Regions from separate parts of the Streptomyces sp. NPDC049585 genome, predicted to be linked through region 1. Evidence: riboswitches for the same ligand, from Rfam matches in the RefSeq annotation. Region 1 holds a riboswitch; each other region holds the start of a gene.
The links. A riboswitch is a leader RNA that binds a small molecule or an ion and turns the genes downstream of it on or off. The one in region 1 is predicted to bind cobalamin.

Region 1 (5,639 bases):
ATCAGCTCCTTGTCGTACTGGGTGCGCGGGCCGTCGTGCATGCGGTCGACCGCCGCCGCGCTGAACAGCGACTCGGCGGAGGCGATGAGCGTGAAGGCGACGACCGTGCCGACGACGCCGGCGCTGCCGAGGGAGGTCAGGTCGTTCAGGCCGGGCGGCTGGACGGCGTCGAGGAGCCCTTGGACCTTGACCTTGGCGACGTCGAGGCCGAAGCCCGCGCTGACGGCGGTGGCCAGGGCGACGGCCGCGAGCGGGGCGGGCACCACCTGGGCCTTGGCCGGCAGCTTCTTCCAGCCGACGAGAACGGCGATGGTGCCCAGGCCCACGGCGAAGGCGGTCAGCGCGGTGCTGCTGGTGGCGATGTCGGCGGCCAGCCCGGGAATGCCGAAGATCTTCTCGAGCCCGGAGCGCGGCTGTTTGACGCCGGCCATGGTGTACAGCTGGCCGAAGATCAGGACGAGCCCGATGCCGGCCAGCATGCCCTGGACGACCGAGACGGAGATGGCCCGGAACCAGCGGCCGAACCGCACGGCGCCCAGCCCTATCTGCAGCACGCCGGTGAGCAGCACGATCGCGCCGAGCATGCCGAGACCGAACTCCCGGACGGCCTCGAAGACGAGCACGGTCAGGCCCGCGGCCGGCCCGCTGACCTGCATGGTGCTGCCCGGCATCAGGCCGACGAGGAGCCCGCCGACTATGCCGGTTATGAGGCCCAGTTCGGCGGGCACGCCCGATGCCACGGCCACGCCGACGCACAGCGGCAGGGCCACGAGGAAGACGACGAGCGAGGCCAGGACGTCCTGACGCAGGACCGCCGGGTTCCTGAAAGCGGAGAAGGCGGAGGAGAAGCTGGAGGAAGGAGAGGAGGTGGAGGAGGTGGAGGAGGTGGAGGAGGAAGCGGAGAACATGGGTGAGGATCCCTCGGTCTTCGTGTCGGGCCGGGTCACAGGGGTCCGAACGCCAGGAGGCCCTCCTCGGGCCGGTGCACTCTCACCGCACCCGTGTGCACTTCGTAGTACCAGGCGTGCAGCGCCAGGTCGCCGTCCGCCATCCGCTCGCCGATGCAGGGGTAGGCGCTCAGCGTCTCCAACTGCGCGACGGCATGGGCCTGTACGGCGGTGGCGACGTCCGGTGCGTCCGGGACGACCGTACGGACCGGGGCGTGCGGCGGCACCGAGCGGTCGAGCCACTCGCGCACGGCCGGGACGCCGGAGAGGTCCTCGCCGCGGACGACGGCTCCCACCGCGCCGCAGTGGGAGTGTCCGCAGACGACGACGTCGCGGACGCCGAGGACGCTCACGGCGTACTCGATGGTGGCCGCCTCCCCCGTGGACCCGCCGCTGGTGGGGTAGGGGGGAACGACGTTGCCGGCGGTGCGCAGTTCGAACAGCTCGCCGGGGCGTGCGCCGGTGATGAGCGCGGGCACCACGCGCGAATCGGAGCACGTGATGAAGAGGACCTCCGGGGACTGCCCCGCTTCCAGGGCCCGGAAGGCCTCGGCGTACCGGGGGTCGGCCACGTGGGTGGTCGCGAAGGACCGGGCCTTGTCGATCAGTGACTTCATGATGGGCCTGCCTCCTGCGCCACTGCGGCTCTTCGCCGGGGCGCGGTGTGGTCGGGTCGGATCAAGAGCTTGCTGCGACCAGCACTTTACCAGTGCATTACCCCAGGAGGGGAGATAAAAGTTCTTGTCAAATCCTGGACAAGAGTTGACAGTTGACGATCACTTGGTCCAGTCCATTGCGGCGAGGCAACCCGGGATGCAACGGAAGACGTCATTCCGCCGACGGTCGTCGTCCCGATATGCGGAAGAGGGGTGACGCCGGGCAGGAGCTCCCCTAGATTTCCAGCGCATTACACATGTGATCGCACCCAGGGACGGAGCCACTGATGTCGGAACCCCCCGAGCAACAAGCCGGACGACCGGTTGCCCATACGGCCGCGGACGGCCCGCGCACGCGCGCGGTCGCCTCCCCGGCGCCCCTGATCGTCGCCGGGATCTGCCTGGCCATCCCCTTCGTGGCCATGCTGTGGGTCGACTCCTACGCCCGCGTCTCCCCGGCGTTCATCGGTATTCCCTTTTTCTACTGGTACCAGATGTTGTGGGTGCTCATCGCGACACTGCTGACCGCGATCGCCTATGTCCTCGTTCGCCGTCGCGAACGCCTGCTCAAGGGAGGTGAATCGAAGTGAAGGAAGGGGTCAACGGTGTGGCACTGGCCGTCTTCGTCTTCTTCTTCCTGGCCGTGACGGTCATGGGCTTCTGGGCCGCGCGATGGCGAAAGGCGGAGAGCGCCGACAGCCTCGACGAGTGGGGCCTGGGCGGCCGTTCCTTCGGTACCTGGATCACCTGGTTCCTGCTGGGCGGCGACCTCTACACGGCCTATACCTTCGTCGCCGTCCCGGCCGCCGTCTATGCGGGCGGAGCGGCCGGATTCTTCGCCGTGCCGTACACCATCCTCTGTTATCCGCTCGTCTTCACCTTCCTGCCGCGCCTGTGGTCGGTCTCGCACCGGCACGGCTACGTCACCTCCTCGGACTTCGTCCGGGGCCGGTTCGGTTCCCGCGGCCTGTCCCTCGCCCTGGCCGTCACCGGCATCCTGGCCACCATGCCGTACATCGCACTGCAACTGGTGGGAATCCAGGCAGTACTGGACGTACTGGGCGTGGGCGGCGGCGAGAACGCCAACTGGTTCGTCAAGGACCTGCCGCTGCTGATCGCCTTCGGTGTCCTGGCCGCCTACACCTACTCCTCCGGGCTGCGTGCGCCGGCGCTGATCGCGTTCGTCAAGGACGCCCTCATCTACATCGTCATCGCGGTCGCGATCATCTACATCCCGATGCGGCTCGGCGGCTTCGACGAGATCTTCGCCAAGGCGGCCAAGGCGTTCGCGACCGAGAATCCGGCCACCGGCAAACCGCGCGGTGCGCTCGTCACCGGATCCAATGCGCAGTGGGCGTACGCGACCCTCGCCCTCGGCTCCGCCATGGCCCTCTTCCTCTACCCGCACTCGGTGACCGCGGTGCTCTCCAGCAAGAACCGCAACGTCATCCGCCGCAACACCACCATCCTGCCGCTGTATTCCCTCATGCTCGGCCTGCTGGCCATGCTCGGCTTCATGGCGATCGCCGCCGGGGTGAAGGTGAGCAACGGGCAGCTGGCGATCCCCCAGCTGTTCGAGGACATGTTCCCCGACTGGTTCACGGGCGTGGCGTTCGCCGCCATCGGCATCGGGGCGCTGGTGCCGGCGGCGATCATGTCGATCGCGGCGGCGAACCTGTTCACCCGCAACATCTACAAGGACTTCCTGAAGCCGGACGCCACGCCCGAGCACGAGGCGAAGGTGTCCAAGATCGCATCCCTGCTGGTCAAGGTCGGCGCCCTCGCCTTCGTGCTGACCATGGACAAAACGGTCGCCATCAACTTCCAGCTGCTCGGTGGCATCTGGATCCTGCAGACCGTGCCCGCGCTGGTGGGCGGGCTCTTCACGCGCTGGTTCCACCGCTGGGGCCTGCTGGCGGGGTGGGCCGCAGGCATGGCGTACGGGACGTGGCGGGCATATGCGACGCCCAGCGCCACCCAGGACCATTTCGGCAATACCAACCTCATTCCGCTCATCGGGGAGAAGGGGTACATCGGCCTGACGGCGTTCGTGGTCAACGTGCTGGTGGCGGTGGTCGCCACGGTCGTCCTGCGGGCGGTGGGGGCGCCGGACGGGGTCGACCTCACGCGGCCGTCGGACTACACGGCCGATGCGGGGGATCCCGGCGTCCAGGAGAAGCTGCCGCCGGCCACGGTGGAGGCGCCTGCGGCGGGCTGAGCCCCGCCCGCCGGGAAACTCCACCGGAAGACTCCGTCAAGAGACCACCAAGAGCCGGACGGGCTGCGGCGCAGCCCGTCCGGCTCTTGCCTGCAAGGACGCCGCCTCTACCACATTCCGCAACCACCTCATGACGCGCCGACACAACATGTGGGGGCGCGTGCGAGGCCCGGCACTAGATGTATGCTCGTCCTCGCTGTCGCCGCAGGGGAATCCGGTGCAAATCCGGAACTGTCCCGCAACGGTGAACGAGTGCGCACAAACACCGCACCACCAGTCCGAGGACCTGCCGGCAGCGCGCCCACCACCGAGCCCGTCCCGGGCTCGGCTATGGGCGTTGAACACGTCCGGGCCTCGCGGGTTGGGCCGGCGGACGCTGCGCGGCACGCTCCCGAGCTCCGAGTCGGACGTGCCCGTACGCGACCGTCGCGCGCACCCGCCCGGCCACCACAGCCGAGCGAGGAGAGCCACTCGTGACCATCGCGCCCGCAGATCCGGTTGCAGGTCCCGTCTCAGCGAACGCGGAAGCGGCCGACGGCCCCGGGACCGCGCTGCTGCGTGCCCTGACGGACCTCACCGCCGATCTGCCCGCCACCGACCCGGGCAAGGTCGCCGCCGCCGCGCTGCGCGGCCGCAGCGCCGCGGCGGACGAGGCGGAGCTGCGCTCCCTCGCCACCGAGGCGGCCGCCGGCCTGATCGCCGAGGAGCCGGAGTACTCCAAGCTCGCCGCCCGCCTGCTCACCCACGCCATCGCCGAGGAGGCGGCCGGCCAGGGCGCCACCTCCTTCTCCGCCTCGGTCGCCGTGGGCCACCGCGAGGGCCTCATCGCCGACGACACGGCCGCGTTCGTCGCCACCCACGCCGCGCGCCTGGACGCGCTCGTGGACGCGGCCCTGGCCGACGGCGCCGACGACCGCTTCGGCTACTTCGGCCTGCGCACCCTGCACAGCCGTTACCTGCTGCGCCACCCGATCCACCGCGACGTGATCGAGACGCCGCAGCACTTCCTGCTGCGCGTGGCCTGCGGCCTGGCCGAGGACCACAGCGAGCGGGCCCTGGAGGACGTGGCGGCGCTGTACCGGCTCACCAGCACGCTGTCGTACCTCCCCTCCTCCCCCACGCTCTTCAACTCCGGCACCCGCCACCCGCAGATGTCGTCCTGCTACCTGCTGGACTCCCCGCTGGACGAGCTGGACTCGATCTACGACCGCTACCACCAGGTCGCCCGGCTCTCCAAGCACGCCGGCGGCATCGGCCTGTCGTACTCGCGCATCCGCTCCCGCGGCTCGCTCATCCGCGGCACCAACGGCCACTCCAACGGCATCGTGCCGTTCCTGCGCACCCTGGACGCCTCCGTCGCCGCGGTGAACCAGGGCGGCCGCCGCAAGGGCGCCGCCTGCGTGTACCTGGAGACCTGGCACGCGGACATCGAGGAGTTCCTGGAGCTGCGCGACAACACCGGTGAGGAGGCCCGCCGCACCCACAACCTGAACATCGCGCACTGGATCCCGGACGAGTTCATGCGCCGCGTCGAGGCCGACGCCGACTGGTCGCTGTTCTCCCCGGCCGACACGCCCGACCTGGTCGACCTGTACGGCGACGAGTTCGACGCCGCCTACCGCCGCTACGAGGCCGAGGGCAAGGCCGTCCGCACCATCCCCGCGCGCGTGCTGTACGCCCGGATGATGCGCACCCTGGCGCAGACCGGCAACGGCTGGATGACGTTCAAGGACGCCGCCAACCGCACGGCCAACCAGACGGCCGAGAAGGGCGCGGTCGTCCACTCCTCGAACCTGTGCACCGAGATCCTCGAGGTCA
Region 2 (5,639 bases), on a different contig from region 1:
CTGCGTCGCGGACGGCGCGGCGCGTACGCCGGTCCCCGCTGCCGCAGCGAGCAGTTCGGGCACCAGGTCGTACCCCGTGACGCGATGCCCGGCCCGGACGAGGTTGGCGGCCATGGGGCCGCCCATGCGGCCCAGGCCGATGAAGGCGACGGTGCTGCTCACCACGGCACCTCCCGGGCCTCGTCGGCGGGGGCCAGGCGCAGCTCGCAGGCGCCGAGCGGGGCGAAGTACCGTTCCACGTCCGCGGCGGTGACCTCGGCGAGCGTGGCGGGGGACCACCGCGGCGTGCGGTCCTTGTCGACGACCTGGGCCCGGATGCCCTCGACCAGGTCGTGCGAGGACAGCGCCGCGCAGGAGATGCGGTACTCCTGCTCCAGGACCCGCTCCAGCGGACCCAGCGCCCGGGCGCGCCGCAGAGCGGCGAGGGCGACCTTCAGGGCGGTGGGGGACCGGCCGAGGAGGGTCGCGGCGGCCTCGCCGGCCGCGGGGGCGGCCTCGGCACGCAACCGCTCCACAATTTCCTCGACGGTGTCGGCCGCGTAGCACCGGTCGATCCACTCCCGCTGCGCCTGCAGCACACCGGGCGGCGCCTGGCACACGTACCGGGGGAGCACCTCGTGCACGGGGGCGAGCGCGAGGTCGGCCACCAGGTGCGGCAGCCGGTCGGACGGTACGTAGTGGTCGGCGAGCCCGCACAGCAGGGCGTCGGCCGCCCCCACCGCCGTACCGGTCAGGGCGAGGTGGGTGCCGAGGCCGCCGGGGGCGAGCCCGAGGAGGTGGGTGCCGCCGACGTCGGGCGCGAAGCCGATGCCGGTCTCGGGCATGGCGACGCGGGAGCGTTCGGTGACGATCCGTACGCTGCCGTGGGCGGAGACGCCGACGCCGCCACCCATGACGATGCCGTCCATGACGGCCACGTACGGCTTGGGGTAGCGGGCGATCAGGGCGTTGAGCCGGTACTCGTCCCGCCAGAACTCTGCCGAGGCGCGGCCGCCGCCGGTGCGGGCGTCCTCGTGGATGGCACGGATGTCACCGCCCGCGCACAGCCCGCGCTCGCCCGCCCCCGTGAGGACCACCGTCTCGACGGCGGGGTCCTTCTCCCATTCCGCGAGGGCCTGGTCGATGCGGGTCACCATGGCGTGGGTGAGGGCGTTGAGGGCGCGGGGCCGGTTGAGGGTCAGGTACGCCGCGAGGCCCTCGGTGCGCAGCAGGACGTCGGTGTCGCCGGGGGCCGTCATCGCCGGCCGCCCGTCAGGTCCCGGGCCACGATCAGACGCATGATCTCGTTCGTTCCTTCCAGGATGCGGTGCACCCGAAGATCGCGGACGATCTTCTCGATGCCGTACTCGCTGAGGTAGCCGTAACCGCCGTGCAGTTGCAGGGCGCGGTCGGCGACCTCGTAGCCGGTGTCGGTGGCGAAGCGCTTGGCCATCGCGCACAGCTGCGCGGCCTGCGGCAGGCCGCGGTCCAGGGCTTCCGCCGCCTGCCGGACCAGGGCGCGGGCCGCCGCCAGTTCGGTGGCCATGTCGGCCAGCTGGAACTGCAGCGCCTGCGCGTCCAGCAGCGGCGCGCCGAAGGCTTCGCGGTCGGCGAGGTGGGCCAGCGCCCGGTGCAGGGCGCTGCGGGCGCCGCCGAGGGAGCAGGCGGCGATGCCGAGCCGGCCGCCGTTGAGCCCGTTCATCGCGATGCGGAAGCCGTCGCCCTCCGCGCCGAGGCGGCGGTCGGCGCTCACGCGGACGCCGTCGAGGACCACCTGGCGGGTGGGCTGGGCGTTCCAGCCCATCTTCTTCTCGTTCGGGCCGAACGAGACCCCCGCGTCGCCGCGTTCGACGACGAAGGCCGAGATGCCGCGCGGGCCGTCCTCGCCGGTGCGGGCCATGACGACGTAGACCTTGGAGGCGCCCGCGCCGGAGACGAACTGCTTGACACCGGTCAGGACGTAGTGGTCGCCGTCGCGCTCGGCGCGGGTGCGCAGCGCGGCGGCGTCGGAGCCGGCGCCCGGCTCGGTCAGGCAGTAGCTGCCCAGCGCCTCCATGGCGCACAGCGCCGGCAGCCAGCGCCTGCGCTGGGCGTCGTCGCCGTAGCGGTCGATCATCCAGGCGACCATGTTGTGGATGGAGAGGTAGCCGGCCAGTGAGGGGCAGCCGGTGGCCAGTGTCTCGAAGACCAGGACGCCGTCGGAGCGCGTCAGGCCCGAGCCGCCGGACTCCTCGCGCACGTAGGCGCCGCCGAGGCCGAGGTCCGCGCCCTTGCGCAGGACGTCGACGGGGAAGTGCTTGTCCCGGTCCCAGGCGACGGCGTGCGGGGCGAGGTGTTCCTCGGCGAAGTCGAGCGTCGTCTCGGCGATGGCGAGCTGGTCGTCCGTCAGGAAAGTGCCGGACAGGGCGGTGTTCGTCCGGGTGGCGGTCGTCATCGGCGTCAGCCCATCGTCGGCAGGGTGAAGCTCGCGCCCTCCTTGACCCCGGAGGGCCAGCGCGAGGTGACGGTCTTGGTGCGGGTGCAGAAGCGGACGGCGTCCGGTCCGTGCTGGTTCAGGTCGCCGAAGCCGGACCGCTTCCAGCCGCCGAAGGTGTGGTATGCCACGGGCACCGGGATCGGCACGTTGACGCCGACCATGCCGGCGGTGACCCGGCGGGTGAAGTCGCGGGCGGTGTCCCCGTCCCGGGTGAAGATCGCCACGCCGTTGCCGTACGGGTGCTCGCTGGGCAGCCGCAGCGCCTCCTCGTAGTCGGCGGCGCGGACCACGCACAGCACCGGGCCGAAGATCTCCTCACGGTAGATCCGCATGGCGGGGGTGACGCGGTCGAAGAGCGAGGGTCCGGCGAAGAAGCCGTTCTCGTGCCCGGGCAGGACGAAGCCGCGCCCGTCCACGACGAGTTCGGCGCCCTCCGTGGCGCCGATGTCGACGTACCGGCGCACACGGTCGAGGGCGTCGCGGCCGACCAGGGGGCCGAAGTCGGCGTCCGGGTCGTCGCTGCGGCCGATGCGCAGCGAACCGATGCGTTCCTTGAGCCGGGCGACCAGCGCGTCGGCGGTCTCCTCGCCGACGGGGACGGCCACGGAGATCGCCATGCAGCGTTCGCCCGCGGAACCGTAGCCGGCGCCGATCAGCGCGTCGACGGCCTGGTCGAGGTCGGCGTCCGGCATCACGATCAGATGGTTCTTGGCGCCGCCGAAGCACTGGGCACGCTTGCCGTGCGCCGCTGCGGTGGCGTAGACGTGCGCGGCGACGGAGGTGGAGCCGACGAAGCCGACGGCCTGTACGCGGGCGTCCTCCAGCAGCGTGCCGACCGCCTCCTTGCCGCCGTTGACCACGTTGAACACGCCCGGCGGCAGCCCCGCCTCGACGAACAGCTCCGCGAGCCGCAGTGGCACGGACGGGTCGCGCTCGGACGGCTTGAGGACGAAGGCGTTGCCGCAGGCGATGGCGGGCGCGGCCTGCCACAGCGGGATCATCGCGGGGAAGTTGAACGGGCTGATGCCCGCCATGACGCCGAGCGGGGCGCGCAGCGAGTGGACGTCGATGCCGGTGCCGGCATTGTCGGTGAACTCGCCCTTGAGCAGGTGCGGGATGCCGGCGGCGAACTCCACGACCTCCAGGCCGCGCTGCAGGTCGCCGTGCGCGTCGGCGACCGTCTTGCCGTGCTCGGCGGAGAGCAGCCGCGCGAGCACGTCGCGTTCACCGTCCACCAGCTGGAGGAACCGCAGCAGGACGCGGGCGCGACGCTGGGGGTTCCACTGCGCCCACTGCGGCTGCGCAGCCGCCGCGTCGGCGATCGCCAACGCGGTCTCCTCCCGCCCGGCCAGGGGCACCTTGGCCTGGACGGCACCGGTGTTGGGGTCGTACACGTCGGTGAAGAGCCCCGACGTTCCGTGGACGTGCTTGCCGCCGATGAAATGGGTCAGTTCGCGGACCATGAACAGCCTGCTCCCGTCGATGGGGATCCGAGGACGGCACGGCGGGCCGGCGGACGGCACCGGGCGAGGTGCACGCGCCGCTGCGGCGGGCCGTGGGACGCGAAGGCCAGGGGATCGAGGGGAGCGTTACGAACGTGCGGGCGTGCCCGCGTGCTCCGCCGGGGATCCCGGGTCGTGGGTACGGACCGGTGCCATGCGTGTCTGCTCCATCCTCGTGGACAACACGGAACATCCCGCGGCCGGTATCCTGACTCCCGGATCACCGCATGCCGCCCGCCTTCCCGACGCGCCTCGCGTCAGTGGCGTGCTACTCGACGGCACACTCCCCGGTCACAGTGGCGGGACCGTCCCGGATTCGCACCGGCTTCCCTGCACCGCGGGCCTTGCCCCGAACATATAGTTGGACGTCCTACTAAGTCCAGCCCACGGGTGGTCGGGCAGCCGCCCCTCGGGAGATGGACCAGCAGGACCGCGAGCTCCCCGGCCGGCCCGACGCTCCACCACAGGGCCCGGTACCCCGCCCGGGCATCGGCAGCGGGAACCCGCCACACCTCGTGTGTCGCACTATCGGAACGAGCAGTCGTGGAACGGAGATCCATGGGCCCTCGCCTTCGGGAATCCGGCAGCCGGTACAGACAAATCCCATACTGTTTTCCCCCGTTGTGTGATCACATCGGGAGCGTCCCCTGCGCGGGCGGTTTCCTCCGCGTTCACCCGTTGCGAAGCATCAAGGATGAGGTCTGGATGTCGAGGAAGTACGGCGCTGCTCTGACGGTCGCCTGTGTGGCCGTGGCCGCCATGGGGCTCTCGGCTTGTGGCGACGGCGGCAAGAAGGAGGCCCCGTGCCACGGCGACCGGCATGCCGGAGCGGCGGCTCGGCACCCTGACCGCCAAGGAGATAGCCGACAAGGCCTTGCACGAGCTGGCCGCGGCATCCTCCATGCACATCACCATGACCACCGCCTCGGCGGCGGAGCAGGAGGGCATGACCGTGGACCTGGCCGTGGACGTCAAGGGCAACTGTGCCGGCAAGGTCAGCTCGGGCAGCGGCGCAGCCGACGTCATCAAGCAGGGCAACGACATCTGGGTGCGCCCGGACCAGAGCTGGTTACGCACGCATGTCGGGGCCGACGGCATGGAGAAGTTCACAGATCTGTACCTCCACGGCACGACCACCAGCCCCTGGCTCAAGCCCATCGCGGCCAGCTGTGACTTCCACCGGCTGCAGGACGTCGGTCGAGGGTACGCGCCCTTCGATGTACTGACCGTCAAAGGGGAGCCGATCAGGATCAAAGACATGGAGGTCGTGCCCATCACCGACCGGCGGGCGCGCAACGCGGTCTACGTGGCCGCAGAGGGCAAGCCCTACCCCGTCCGTATCGTTCATGAAGGGCGCGACTCCTACGAGATGACCTTCACCGACTGGGACCGACCGGTCCCGAGCGCCACCCCGCCCACCGCGCAGACCGTCGACGTCAACAAGGTCGCCGAATTCGCGCACTGGCCCTCGGACGGCGACGAACCCGACCTGCTCGTGTGATACCCGGTAGCGGGCGGCTACTTCCAGGTGGCGAGCGTCTCGCTGCGCCGTGTCCATGTGACGGTGGACGGTGCCTTCGCGTCGTCGGGTGCGACGAAGACGGCGCAGCCGCCGACGCTCGCTCCCGTGGGGGCTTCCTTGAACGTGGTGTGGTCGGCCCCGACGCATTTGTCGAAGTGGC
Region 3 (5,639 bases), on a different contig from region 1:
CCCAGGCCCTGGCACTCGGGGCAGGCGCCGGCCGCGGTGTTGGGCGAGAAGGCGTCGGAGTCCAGGCGGGGCGCGCCCTCGGGGTAGGTGCCGGCGCGGGAGAAGAGCATGCGCAGCGAGTTGGACAAGGTGGTGACCGTGCCCACGGAGGAGCGCGAGGTGGGGGCGGAGCGGCGCTGTTCCAGGGCGACGGCGGGCGGCAGTCCGGTGATCTCCCCGACCCTGGGGGCGCCGACCTGGTGGATGAGCCGGCGCGCGTAGGGGGCGACGGACTCGAAGTAGCGGCGCTGCGCCTCGGCGTAGAGCGTGCCGAAGGCGAGGGAGGACTTCCCGGAGCCGGAGACGCCGGTGAAGACGACGAGGGCGTCGCGGGGGATGTCGACGTCGACGTGCTTGAGGTTGTGTTCGGCGGCGCCGCGGACGCGGACGTACGGGTCGTGGGGGTCATGGCGGTCGTGCACGCGAGCGAGTCTAGGCGCCGCTCCCCGGCCTCCCCGGGAGGGTGAACCGCCGGCGACACACTGACGCGGCCGGGCATCCTGCGCCAAGATGCCCCAGGCAACCGCTGTCACGGCGAATGCCACAGCGAACGTCACAGCGAATGTCACAGCGAACGTCGACGACGACCTTTCGACGGGATGGCCCATGTCCGACACCGATGCCGAGGTGCGAGCGGCCCTCGGCGCCGACCCCCTGCGCCGGATCGCCGCAGCGATCGAGCGGGAACGGGACCCCTCGTCCCGTATCTGCCGGACGTGCGGCGGACCGGCGCTGGTGGTGGTCGGCGAGGAACCGGCGGGCAGCGGCCCGCCGGTCGTCAGCGCCCGGAAGGCGTGCGCGCGGCGGGACTGTCCCCGTCCGTGACCCCGGACCCGTCCGCAGCTCCGGACCCGTCCGCAGCTCCGGGCCCGTCCGTAGCTCCGGACCCGCCGGTGACGACGGCCGTCGCCGTGCGGGCGGTCCAGCGCTGCTCGACCCGCGCCAGGCGCCAGTAGACCAGTGCCGCGGCCCACACCACGACGAACAGCCCGACGATGACGAAGCCGACGTTGTCGAGGTTCAGCCCGGCGATCCAGCCGCTGACGGGATCGTCCAGGCCGAGCTTCTCGTGCAGGACGCCGACCAGCTCGATGGTGCCGATGAGGAAGGCGACGGCGATGGACAGGCCGGTGATGGTGAGGTTGTAGTAGACCTTGCGCACCGGGTTGGAGAACGCCCACTGGTAGGCGAAGTTCATGAACGTGCCGTCGAGCGTGTCGAAGAGGCTCATGCCGGCCGCGAACAGCAGTGGCAGGCACAGGATCGCGTACCACGGCAGTCCGGCCGCGGCGCCGCTGCCCGCCATCACCATCAGCGTGACCTCGGTGGCGGTGTCGAAGCCGAGGCCGAAGAGGAAGCCGAGGGGGTACATCTGGCCCGGTCGGCTGACCGAGCGGGTGAAGCGGCCCAGCAGCCGGTTCATGAAGCCGCGCGAGTCCAGCTGCTTCTCCAGCTCTCCCTCGTCGTAGCGGCCCTCGCGCATGGCGCGGAAGACGCGCAGGATGCCGGCGAGGGCGATGAGGTTGAGGATGGCGATGAGGTAGAGGAAGCCGCCGGAGACGGATGTGCCGACGATGCCGAGCACCTGGTGGGTGGGCGAGTCCTCGTCCATCAGCGTGCCGGCCAGGTGCGTGCCGCCGGCCACCAGCAGGGCCATCACGACGACGACGCTGGAGTGGCCGAGGGCGAACCAGAAGCCGACCGAGACCGGGCGCCTGCCGTCGGCCATGAGCTTGCGGGTGGTGTTGTCGATGGCGGCGATGTGGTCGGCGTCGAAGGCGTGCCGCATGCCGAGGGTGTAGGCGGTGATGCCGAGACCGACGCCGTAGACCTTGGAGTCGACGGTGTAGTGCTGCGGCACGACCAGCAGGTAGAGCACGCCGAACGCGACGACGTGCAGGGCGGCGATGACGGCCAGCAGGCCGGCGGTGCGCACGGTGTCCTCGCGGCGCCAGCGGAAGGCCGGCGGGCCGGTGGATATGTCGACGGGAAGGGATGTGTTGGTGGACATCTCGGGTTGAACGCTCCAGCACCTCGTGGATCACTTCGAGATGCCGTGGCCGGTCTCCTGGCTGACGGGTGCACGCGCGACCGCCCCGCCTTCCCAGGTCGCCGGATGCGGCCCAGTGGCTTCCGCGCGCCGGACGGTCCGGCGTACGGAGTGGGGACGGTCACTCCCCGATCACAGTGGCGAGGGCCGCTCCGGAATGGGCCCCGAAGGGCCGGCACCGGTCTTCCCGAACACCACGGCCAGGACACCCTAACCTCCCGACGGGCCTCATGGTCGCCCCGGCCGTACCTCATCTGCCGGACATCTGCCGGAGGCCATCGCTCCGCTACCGCGCGGGTGATGGACGCCACCCCGGGCCCGGTGCTACGAGTGCAGGCAACGACCGGAAGGGGCTGACCGCCATGGCAGATTCGGCAGCGGGGACGGGGCAGGACCCGGGCGGCGGCGCCCCGGCGGTGCCCGGGCAGCGGACGGTGTTCGTGCGCCGCATCGGGCTGTTCCAGGCCACGGCCATCAACATGAGCCAGATGTGTGGGATAGGCCCCTTCGTCACCATTCCCTTGATGGTCGCCTCGTTCGGCGGCCCGCACGCCGTCATCGGCTTCGTCGCGGGGGCGGTGCTGGCGCTGGCGGACGGGCTGGTGTGGGCCGAGCTCGGCGCGGCGATGCCCGGCGCTGGCGGCAGTTACGTCTATCTGCGGCAGGCGTTCCAGTACCGCACCGGCAAACTGATGCCGTTCCTGTTCGTGTGGACGGCGATGCTCTTCATCCCGCTCGCCATGGCCACCGGCGTGATCGGGTTCGTGCAGTACCTGGGCTATCTGTGGCCCGGCATGACGCAGACGCAGGGCGACGTGACGGGCCTGGCCATGGTGGCGCTGGTCGTCGCGCTGCTGTGGCGGCGGGTGGAGTCCATCGCGCGCATCACCGCCGTCCTGTGGGGCGTAATGATCGTCTCGGTGTCCCTGGTCATCGTCGCCGCCTTCACCCACTTCAGCCCGGAGCGGGCCTTCACCTACCCGGCCGGCGCCTTCGATGTGACGAGCCATCAGTTCTGGCTGGGCTTCGCCGCGGGCCTGACCATCGGCATCTACGACTACGGCGGCTACAGCACCGTCGCCTACATGGGCGCCGAGATCAAGGACCCCGGGCGCACCATGCCCAGAGCCATCGTGCACTCGATCCTGGGCATCATGGTCATCTACCTCCTGCTGCAGATCGGCACCCTGGGCGTCATCGACTGGCGGGAGATGCTCGACCCCTCCTCCACCGCCTCCTCCTCGGTCGCCTCGGCCGTCATGGAGAAGACCTGGGGCAAGGCGGCGGCCGACGTCGTCACCGTGCTGATCCTCGTCACGGCCTTCGCGTCGGTCTTCACCGGACTCCTGGGCGGCTCGCGCATTCCCTACGACGCGGCGCGGGAGAAGGTCTTCTTCCGCCGCTTCGGCGCCCTGCACCCCCGCCACCGCTTCCCGGGGCTTTCCCTGGCGACGATGGGGGTCGTCAGCGCCGTCGGGTTCCTGATCGGCCGTCACACCGACCTCGCCACGATCATCCAGCTGCTGATGGCCGTGATGGTGATCCTCCAGGCGCTCTCCCAGGTGATCGCCGCCACCGTGCTGCGGCGCCGCCAGCCGGACCTGCCGCGCCCGTACCGCATGTGGCTCTACCCGCTGCCGAGCCTGGTGGCGCTGGCGGGCTGGCTCGTCATCTACGGCTTCGCGGACCGCAGTTCGCCGGGGCGGCATCCGATCGAGTGGTCGCTGGCCTGGGTCGGGGCGGGCTGCGTGGCCTTCGTGCTGTGGGCGGCGTACGAGCGACAGTGGCCCTTCGGGCCGCGCGAGATCCATGAGGAGTACCTCCCGCGGCAGGCCGCCGGCACCGGCGGCGAGGCCGAGGGCGAGGAGGGATCCGTGACCACCGCGCCCGCCTGACGAGGCGTCGGCTCGGCGTCGCGGCCGGAGCCCTGCGGGCGCCCGCACTTTCGTAGGGGCCTGCCGAACGGTGATAAAACGGCACCCATGCCCGTGACCACAGCCCCGCATCCGTCCGCCCCCGCCGCCACGCCGCGCAGGCTGCTGTGGCACCGCCTGATATTCGGGCTCTGGTACCGGCCCGTCGAGGTCCTCGACGAGTGCCGGGACCGGAGCGTGTGGGGAGCGGCCGCCTTCCTGTCGCTGCTGTGCGGGGCGATGGGCACGCTGGCCGTGGACTCCTTCTGGGGGCAGTGGGGCGTGAGCCCGGTGCTGGCGCTGGAGGCGCTGGGCATCGGGTCGGTGGTGATGATGCTGGCCAGCTTCCTGCTGGGCGCGGCCACCCACGCGATCGCCCGCCGTCTGGGCGGCAACGGGCGGTTCGGGCCCACGACGAGTCTGTTCGTCGTCCTGTTCTGGGCGAGCGACCTGCCCCGGCTCGCGCTCGACACCTGGCTGCCGGCCGGGTCCGTCCCGGTGCGGGCCGCGGCCTCGGTGACGGCGGCCTTCGGCAGCGCGCTCGCCGTCCTGCTGATCCGCGGCCAGCACCATCTGCCGACCCGCAAGGCGGTGGCGGCGGTGAGCATTCAGATGCTGGCGGCCGTGGCCCTGCTGAAGTTCCCGCCCGGCAGCGGCTGATCCGGCGGGCGCCCGCTCGCCAGTGCGAGGAGGACGACGAAGGCCCGCCCGGTGCGACGGGGGATGCACACCGGGCGGGCTCGAGAACAGTTCTACCTCATCAAGGATGGGCCATGCATCAAAAACCTGTTCGTTTCTGCGCCGACCAGCGCACAGGGAGCGATTTCAGGCCACGCGCCCTGAGGCTCTCACGGCGGACCGGCGGCGCTTGTGGAAGGTCGAGTTCCAGATCGTCCAGCCGCTCGAACAGCACCGCGAGGGCCGTCTCCGTCTCCATCCGGGCCAGCGCGGCCCCCAGGCAGTGGTGGATCCCATGCCCCAGCCCGAGCTGCCCCGAATGCTCCCGCCGCAGGTCAAGACGGTCGGGGTCGGGGAACTGCCGGGCGTCGCGGTTGGCCGAGGCCAAGGAGAGCAGGACGGTCTCACCCTTCGGCACCACCACCCCGCCGATGCTGACGTCCTTGAGAGGAAAGCGCCGGATGGCCAGCGGAACCGGCCCGTCCCAGCGCATGAGCTCCTCCACGGCCGTCGCGAGGACGTCCGGATCCGATCGCACCTCCCGCAGCAGTACGGGGTGCTCGAGCAGGGCGAGCACCGCGTTGGCGATGAGGTGGACGGTGTTCTCGTAACCGGCGAAGAGCAGGAGAAAGACCAGCGAGGTCAGCTCGTCCGGCGACAGGACATCCCCGCCGTCGCGCACCGCGATCAGGTCGGAGAGCAGGTCGTCGCCCGGCTCGGCCCGCTTGCCCTCGATCAGCGCGTCCACGAAGCGCATCAGGCTCGCCACCGCCTCCTTGGCCCGCTGCGGCTGCGCCGGGTCGGGGGCGATCAGGGCGTCGGTCCACTCGCGGAAGTCCCGCCGGTCGCGCTGCGGCACCCCGAGCAGGTCGCAGATGACGACGATGGGCAGCGGACCGGCGTACGTCGCCATCAGGTCGGTGCGGCCGTCCGCCGCGACGGCGTCCAGCAGGTCGCCG

Region 2: linked by a shared signal. The riboswitch ahead of AB0K17_RS08950 (CoA-acylating methylmalonate-semialdehyde dehydrogenase) and the one ahead of AB0K17_RS00930 (ribonucleoside-diphosphate reductase subunit alpha) in region 1 are both predicted to bind cobalamin.
Region 3: linked by a shared signal. The riboswitch ahead of AB0K17_RS22555 (HoxN/HupN/NixA family nickel/cobalt transporter) and the one ahead of AB0K17_RS00930 (ribonucleoside-diphosphate reductase subunit alpha) in region 1 are both predicted to bind cobalamin.

Annotation. Positions count from the first base shown of each region.
Region 1 covers NZ_JBFAPE010000001.1:194,191-199,829, forward strand. Annotated here, with positions in the region: gene AB0K17_RS00910 (SulP family inorganic anion transporter) at 1-908, opposite strand, end outside; gene AB0K17_RS00915 (carbonic anhydrase) at 944-1,564, opposite strand; gene AB0K17_RS00920 (DUF3311 domain-containing protein) at 1,891-2,193, shown strand; gene mctP (monocarboxylate uptake permease MctP) at 2,190-3,821, shown strand; cobalamin riboswitch at 3,992-4,130, shown strand; gene AB0K17_RS00930 (ribonucleoside-diphosphate reductase subunit alpha) at 4,295-5,639, shown strand, end outside.
Region 2 covers NZ_JBFAPE010000005.1:307,578-313,216, reverse strand. Annotated here, with positions in the region: gene mmsB (3-hydroxyisobutyrate dehydrogenase) at 1-162, opposite strand, end outside; gene AB0K17_RS08960 (enoyl-CoA hydratase/isomerase family protein) at 159-1,238, opposite strand; gene AB0K17_RS08955 (acyl-CoA dehydrogenase family protein) at 1,235-2,413, opposite strand; gene AB0K17_RS08950 (CoA-acylating methylmalonate-semialdehyde dehydrogenase) at 2,419-3,918, opposite strand; cobalamin riboswitch at 4,138-4,319, opposite strand; gene AB0K17_RS08945 (hypothetical protein) at 4,778-5,458, shown strand; gene AB0K17_RS08940 (hypothetical protein) at 5,476-5,639, opposite strand, start outside.
Region 3 covers NZ_JBFAPE010000023.1:98,679-104,317, forward strand. Annotated here, with positions in the region: gene uvrA (excinuclease ABC subunit UvrA) at 1-461, opposite strand, end outside; gene AB0K17_RS22550 (hypothetical protein) at 646-864, shown strand; gene AB0K17_RS22555 (HoxN/HupN/NixA family nickel/cobalt transporter) at 818-2,050, opposite strand; cobalamin riboswitch at 2,080-2,303, opposite strand; gene AB0K17_RS22560 (APC family permease) at 2,452-3,984, shown strand; gene AB0K17_RS22565 (YIP1 family protein) at 4,072-4,662, shown strand; gene AB0K17_RS22570 (cytochrome P450) at 4,781-5,639, opposite strand, start outside.